Regions from separate parts of the Spirillospora sp. NPDC052242 genome, predicted to be linked through region 2. Evidence: riboswitches for the same ligand, from Rfam matches in the RefSeq annotation. Region 2 holds a riboswitch; the other holds the start of a gene.
What was found. Region 2 has a riboswitch for ZMP and ZTP ahead of glyA (serine hydroxymethyltransferase). Riboswitches for the same ligand answer to the same signal wherever they lie in the genome.

Region 1 (3,391 bases), on a different contig from region 2:
AGATGTCGTACAACAACTACGTCGACACCGACGCCGCGCGCCGGTCCGCGTACGACTTCGCCGAGCCCGCCGTCGCGATCATCAAGCACGCCAACCCGTGCGGCATCGCGGTCGGCGCCGACATCGCCGAGGCGCACCGCAAGGCGCACGCCTGCGACCCGCTGTCGGCGTACGGCGGCGTCATCGCGGCGAACCGCCCGGTGACCGCCGAGATGGCCCGGCAGGTCACCGAGAGCTTCGCCGAGGTCGTCGTGGCCCCCGGGTTCGACGACGAGGCCGTCACGGTGCTCAAGGACCGGTTCAAGAACGTCCGGCTCCTCGTCTGCCCGGACGCCCCGAAGGGCGCGACCGAGTACCGCCGCATCGACGGCGGCCTGCTCCTGCAGGGCGTCGACGCCGTCGACGCCCCCGGCGACGACCCGTCCGGGTGGGAGCTGAAGACCGGCGAGGCCGCCGACGAGGCCACCCTGCGCGACCTGGCGTTCGCGTGGCGCGCGGTCCGCTCCGTCAAGTCGAACGCGATCCTGCTGGCCGCCGACGGCGCCACCGTCGGCGTCGGGATGGGCCAGGTCAACCGGGTCGACTCCGCCAAGCTCGCGGTGTCGCGGGCGGGCGAGGAACGCGCGGCCGCCGCGGTCGGCGCGTCCGACGCTTTCTTCCCGTTCCCGGACGGCCTGGAGGTGCTGACGAACGCGGGCGTGCGCGCGATCGTCCAGCCCGGCGGGTCCGTCAACGACGACAAGGTGATCGAGGCGGCCGAGAAGGCCGGGATCGCCCTCTACTTCACGGGCGTCCGGCACTTCTTCCACTGACGGGCGCACAAGACGGCCCGGCGGCCCCCCGGCCGCCGGGCCGTTTTACGTTTCCCCGCGGGTAACCTCGTCCCGGCCCCTCACGGAAGGCACCATGGACACCCTCACGATGCTCCTGCTGAGCGCCGTCTCCCAGGCGAACGCCCTCCTGCTGGACGCCCGGCAGGTCATCGGGCTCGTCGCCGCCGCGCTCGCCGCGATGCTCGCCGCCCGCCTCGGCTGGCACGGCACCGACCGCGTCCTCGCCCGCCGCTCCGAGGACGAGAACGCCTAATCGCGCAGGCGCGCGCGCAGCGCCGGGCCCGCCTCGGCCCAGTCGTCGTCGGTCATCCCGTACACGGCCGTGTCCCGGAACGACCCGTCCGGCATCACCCGGTGCTTCCGGTGGACGCCCTCGAACGCCGCCCCCAGCCGCTCGATCGCGTTCCGCGACCGCTCGTTCCGGACGTTCGTGTGCCAGCCGACCCGCACCGCCTTCAGCTCGTCGAACGCCCGCTCCAGCAGCAGCAGCTTCGACTCCGTGTTCATCCCCGACCGCCGCCACCGCGCGCCGAGCCACGTGTAGCCGATGCACAGGCCCCGGTCCTTCGGCGACACCTCGTAGTACGACGTCGTCCCCGCGACCTCGCCCGTCCGCACGTCGAGCTGCGCCCACGGCAGCCGCAGCCCCTGCTCCTTGCCCCGCATGGCCCGCCGGACGGACGCCCGCATGTCCTCGACGTCGCGCGGCCGCGGCTCGTTCAGCCACGTCCAGGTCTCCGGATCGGCCGCCGCGGCGAACAGGCCGTCCGCGTGCTCCATCGTCAACGGCTCCAACCGCACGTGACGTCCGGACAAGACGGGTATGTCGAACCACTCCATACCGGGAACGGTATGCCCCGCGAACCACCGCCCGGCAGGGCCACTCGGCGCCGATTTCCGCACCCCACTGGCCCGTTACCATGGGTGTTCGCGACTGGCGCGGGCAAGGTGGATCACCACCGGGGAGCGATCGACAGTCCGGACACCGCGCGCCTGGGTGGCCGAGATCAGCCGAGATCAGCGCGGAGGCACACGCATGACGGCACAGATTCTGGACGGCAAGGCGACCGCGGCCGAGATCCGAGCGGACCTCGCCGAACGCGTCGCGGCGCTCGGCGAGCAGGGCGTGTCGGTGGGGCTCGGCACCGTCCTCGTCGGGGACGACCCCGGCAGCCACTCCTACGTCAACATGAAGCACCGCGACTGCGCCGAGGTCGGCATCGAGAGCATCCGCCGCGACCTGCCCGCCGACGCCACCCAGGACGAGGTGGAGCGCGCCGTCGCCGAACTCAACGCCGACCCGGCCTGCACCGGCTACATCGTCCAGCTCCCCCTGCCCAAGGGCCTCGACGACAAGCGCGTCCTCGAACGCATCGACCCCGCCAAGGACGCCGACGGCCTGCACCCGACGAACCTCGGCCGGCTCGTCCTCATGCAGGACGGCCCGCTGCCCTGCACCCCGAAGGGCATCATCGAGCTGCTGCGCCGCTTCGACGTCCCGCTCAAGGGCGCCGAGGTCACCGTCGTCGGCCGCGGCCTCACCGTCGGGCGCTCCCTCGGCCTGCTGCTGACCCGCCGCACCGAGAACGCGACCGTCACCCTCTGCCACACCGGCACCCGCGACCTCGCCGCGCACACCCGCGCCGCCGACATCGTCGTCGCCGCCGCCGGCGTCCCCGGCCTGATCACCGCCGACATGGTGAAGCCCGGCGCCGCCGTCCTCGACGTCGGCGTCTCCCGCGTCGACGGCAAGCTCGCCGGCGACGTCGCCGACGACGTCCGCGAGGTCGCCGGCTGGGTGGCGCCCAACCCCGGCGGCGTGGGCCCCATGACCCGCGCCATGCTCCTCGCGAACGTCGTCGAGGCCGCGGAACGCTCCGTCTGATCGGGAACACGGCCGCCCTCCGGTGCTGCGCTGCCCATGGAGGGCGGCCGTGAACGCTAGCTCGCCCGCCTCCCCGCGGCGCTGGGGGCCGGGCGGGTGACGTGGGCGGTGCCGTGCCCCGGACGGCGCGCCTCCGGACGCACGCCCGGCGGGCGGCCGCCGTCCATCGGGGGACGGCCCTGCGGGACGTGCACCGGCGGCAGCGGCCGGACGAGGCCCATCGCGATGACCTCGTTGGCGAGCCGGGTGCGGCGGTTGGGACCCTCGGGAATACGGAACTTCTGGTACAGGCGCAGCAGATGCTGCTTGACGGCCGCCTCCGTCACCACGAGATCACCGGCGATGTCGCGGGCGGTGGCGGGCGCGACGAACGCCTCGTCCGACAGGGCGGGCCGGCACAGCGAGGTCAGCACATCGACCTCGCGCCGGGTGAGCTCGGGCGCGACCGCCCGCCGCAGCTCGACGTCCGGGTCGACCTCCTCCCGGGGGATGCCCCCCATCCGGCACCGCGCGGTGCCGAAGGTGACGACGTCGCCGTCCTCCAGGACGCGGCGTGCGATCGGCCGGCCGTTGACCCGCGTTCCATTGCGGGACAGGCCCATGTCGACCACGTAGACGTACGGGCCGCGCCGAACGATCTCTGCGTGCAAACGGGACACACTCGGGTCGTCGA
Region 2 (3,391 bases):
GCGATCGAGTCCGCGCGGGACGGGATGGCGGCGATGCCCGAGGCGGTCGGGGTGTTCGTCGTGACCGGGAACGAGGACCTGCTCGTGCACGTGGCGGTGCCCAGCACCGCGTACCTGCGCGACTTCGTGCTCGACCGGCTTGCGCGGCGCAAGGAGTTCGTGGACGTGCGCACCACGGTGGTCTACGACCACGTTCAGCCGGTCGAGCAGTCCGAACTTCCGGCGGCGGACGAACGCGGACGCCGAACGTCGTACGCGTGATCGCGGGTGGGATCGTCGGCTACCGAAGAACCGGCGGTCCGTGATGGCGTAGCCGAACTTCTGACTGGTGTCTGTGCATCAAGGCCGTACGTCCTTCTAGCTTCGTCCGCATGTACCGGTGGAATGACATGTCGGGGACGATGCTGGTGCTGGCCGCGGGCGTCCTCTGGGGGACGGTGGGGCCGGCGCAGGTGCTCGCGGCGGCGGGCGCGGGCCCGGTCGCGGTCGGGGGAGCGCGGATCCTGTTCGGCGGGGCGATCCTGGCCGTGCTGGTCCTGGTGCGGGATCGCGGGTCGTTCGCGATCCCGCGGGACGCGTGGCGGCCGCTGCTCGCCGCGGCGGCGGCCACCGGAACGTTCCAGGCGGCGTTCTTCAGCGCGGTGGACCGCACCGGCGCGGCCGTCGCGACGGCCGTGGTGTTCGGGCTGGTGCCGGTGTCGACCGGGGTGTGCGAGCGGATCGTGCTCGGCGTCCGGCCGGGGCGCGGATGGTGGGCCGGGACGGCGTGCGCGGTGGGCGGCGTCGCGCTGCTGATGGCGCCGCAGGGCGCGGTGCGCGTCGACCCGGCGGGCGTCGCGCTGAGCCTGGTGGCGGGGTGCTGCTTCGGCGTCTACACGGTCGCGGCCAAGCGGATGACCGGGCGCGGCACGGGCATGGCGGCGGCCGTGTCGGTGACGCTGCTGGCCGGCGGGGCGGTCCTGGCGCCCTGGACGATCGCCGCCCTGCCGGCGCTCGCGGAGCCGCGGGCGGCGGCGCTGATCGGCTGGCTGGGCGTCGCGGCGACGGCGGTGGCGTACATGTGCTTCGTGACCGGGCTGGGACGGGTCAGCGCCGCGACCGCGGGGACCTTGAGCCTCGTGGAGCCGCTGGTCGCGGTCGTCCTCGCGGTGCTCGTGCTGGGCGAGTCCATGTCCGGGCCGGTGGTCGCCGGGACGGCGCTGCTGCTCGGGGGACTCGCCGTGGTGTCGCTGCCGCCGCCGCGTCGGCGGGCGGATCGGTATGATGGCGTCCACGCGACTGGCGCAGTCAAGGTGGAGACGACCACCGGGGAGCGACCGTAGTCCGCGCACCGCGCGCCTGGGTGTTCGGGCCCCCTTCACCGGGGCGCCCCGCCGCCCCGGCCGACAGCGCGGAGAGCGACATGCACGAACCCGCCGTACCCCACCTGCGCGGCAGCGACCCCGACATCGCCCGGCTCGTCGAGGACGAGGCGCGCCGGCAGTTCGAGAAGATCCGGCTGATCGCGTCCGAGAACTACGTCTCGCCCGCGGTGCTCGAGGCGACCGGGTCCGTCCTGACGAACAAGTACTCCGAGGGCTATGCGGGCCGCCGCTACTACGAGGGCCAGCAGAACGTCGACCCGCTGGAGGAACTGGCGATCGACCGGGCGAAGTCGCTGTTCGGCGTCGAGCACGCGAACGTCCAGCCGTACTCCGGGTCGCCCGCGAACCTCGCCGTGTACATGGCGTTCCTGCGGCCGGGCGACACGGTGATGGGCCTGTCGCTGCCGATGGGCGGTCACCTGACGCACGGCTGGTCGGTGTCGGCGACCGGCGCCTGGTTCCGGCCCGTCCGGTACGAGGTGCGGGCCGACACCGGTCGGATCGACCTGGACCAGGTGCGCGACCTCGCCCTGAAGGAGCGGCCGAAGCTGATCTGGTGCGGCGGGACGGCCGTGCCCCGGACGATCGACTTCCCGGCGTTCGCGGAGATCGCCCGGGAGGCCGGCGCGGTGCTGGCGGCGGACGTCGCGCACATCGCGGGGCTGATCGCGGGCGGTGCGCACCCGTCGCCGGTCGGGCACGCCGACGTGATCACCACGACCACGCACAAGACGCTGCGGGGCCCGCGGGGCGCGATGATCATGTCGACGGCCGAGCACGCGAAGGCGCTCGACAAGGCCGTCTTCCCGGGGCTGCAGGGCGGCCCGCACAACCACACGACGGCGGCGATCGCGGTCGCGCTGCGGGAGGCCGCGCAGCCCGGCTTCGCCGGCTACGCCCGGCAGATCGTCGCGAACGCGAAGGCGCTCGCCGCCGCGCTGGTCGAGCGCGGGTACGACCTGGTGTCCGGCGGCACCGACAACCACCTGATCCTGATCGACCTGACGAACAAGGGCGTCGCGGGCAAGCCCGCCGCGAAGGCCCTCGACCGGGCGGGCATCGAGCTGAACCACAACGCCGTCCCGTTCGACCCGCGCAAGCCGTTCGACCCGTCGGGGCTGCGCCTCGGCACCGCCGCGATCACCACGCGCGGCCTCACCGAGGAGCGGATGCCGCAGGTCGCGGCGTGGCTCGACGAGGTCGTGCAGGCCGTCGCGAAGGACGACGCGGACGCGGTCGTCGACCGGGTCGCGGCCGAGATCCGCGAGCTGCTCGCCGGTTACCCGATGCCCGGCTGGGCGCCCGCGGGCTGATCGGCCCGCAGGATCGTGATCATGCGCCAGGCTTCGGGGTCGGTGAGGGCGACCGCGTCCGCGCCGTCCCCGAAGTCGCCGTACCGCGCGACGGCCGTGAGGTCGCCCGCGAGGCGGATCGCGGCGTCGAGCTCCCCGGCCGTCCAGAACCGGTAGGGGACGACGTCGCGGACGGTGCGGGCGCCGCCCGGCGCGTCGATCGTCATCGTGACGCGGTCGTCGGCGATCTGGGTGACGGGGTCGAGCCGGTCGCCGGGCTCGCCCCACCGGACGGACGCGCGCACGCCGTCGCGCTCGACCGTCCACGCGGTGCCGACGCTCGGCCCGTCGTCGCCCAGCCGGTCCCGGGGATGCGACATCTCGACGATGTACAGGCCGCCGGGCGCCAGGTGGGCGGCGACGCGGCGCAGGTGCGCGACGAACGCGTCGAGCGTCATCAGGTGCGACGTCGAGTCGAGCATGGTGACGACTAGGTCGAACCGGCGGTCCAGGGCGAACGCGGTCATGTCGGCGCGGACGACCTCGAGCTCGACGCCGTCCCGCGCGGCCGACTTCGCCGCGTACCCGCACATCGCGGCGTTCAGGTCGAGCGCGGTCGCGGCGAGGCCGCGCCGGGCGAACCCGCGGGCGTGCTCGGCGGGCCCGGCGGCGAGCTCCAGGACGGTCCGGACGGGCGCGGCCCCCGGCGCCCGGTGCCGGGCGCACCACGCGAGC

Region 1: another riboswitch for ZMP and ZTP. It lies ahead of AB0L25_RS05965 (bifunctional methylenetetrahydrofolate dehydrogenase/methenyltetrahydrofolate cyclohydrolase); the one in region 2 lies ahead of glyA (serine hydroxymethyltransferase).

The regions. Positions count from the first base shown of each region.
Region 1 is NZ_JBFAUZ010000005.1:119,253-122,643, reverse strand. It holds gene purH (bifunctional phosphoribosylaminoimidazolecarboxamide formyltransferase/IMP cyclohydrolase) at 1-812, shown strand, start outside; gene AB0L25_RS05975 (hypothetical protein) at 907-1,086, shown strand; gene AB0L25_RS05970 (GNAT family N-acetyltransferase) at 1,083-1,673, opposite strand; ZMP/ZTP riboswitch at 1,754-1,839, shown strand; gene AB0L25_RS05965 (bifunctional methylenetetrahydrofolate dehydrogenase/methenyltetrahydrofolate cyclohydrolase) at 1,870-2,718, shown strand; gene AB0L25_RS05960 (FHA domain-containing protein) at 2,775-3,391, opposite strand, start outside.
Region 2 is NZ_JBFAUZ010000044.1:72,758-76,148, reverse strand. It holds gene AB0L25_RS30590 (Lrp/AsnC family transcriptional regulator) at 1-261, shown strand, start outside; partial or broken gene AB0L25_RS30585 (DMT family transporter) at 372-1,169, shown strand; ZMP/ZTP riboswitch at 1,265-1,351, shown strand; gene glyA (serine hydroxymethyltransferase) at 1,403-2,677, shown strand; gene AB0L25_RS30575 (class I SAM-dependent methyltransferase) at 2,644-3,391, opposite strand, start outside.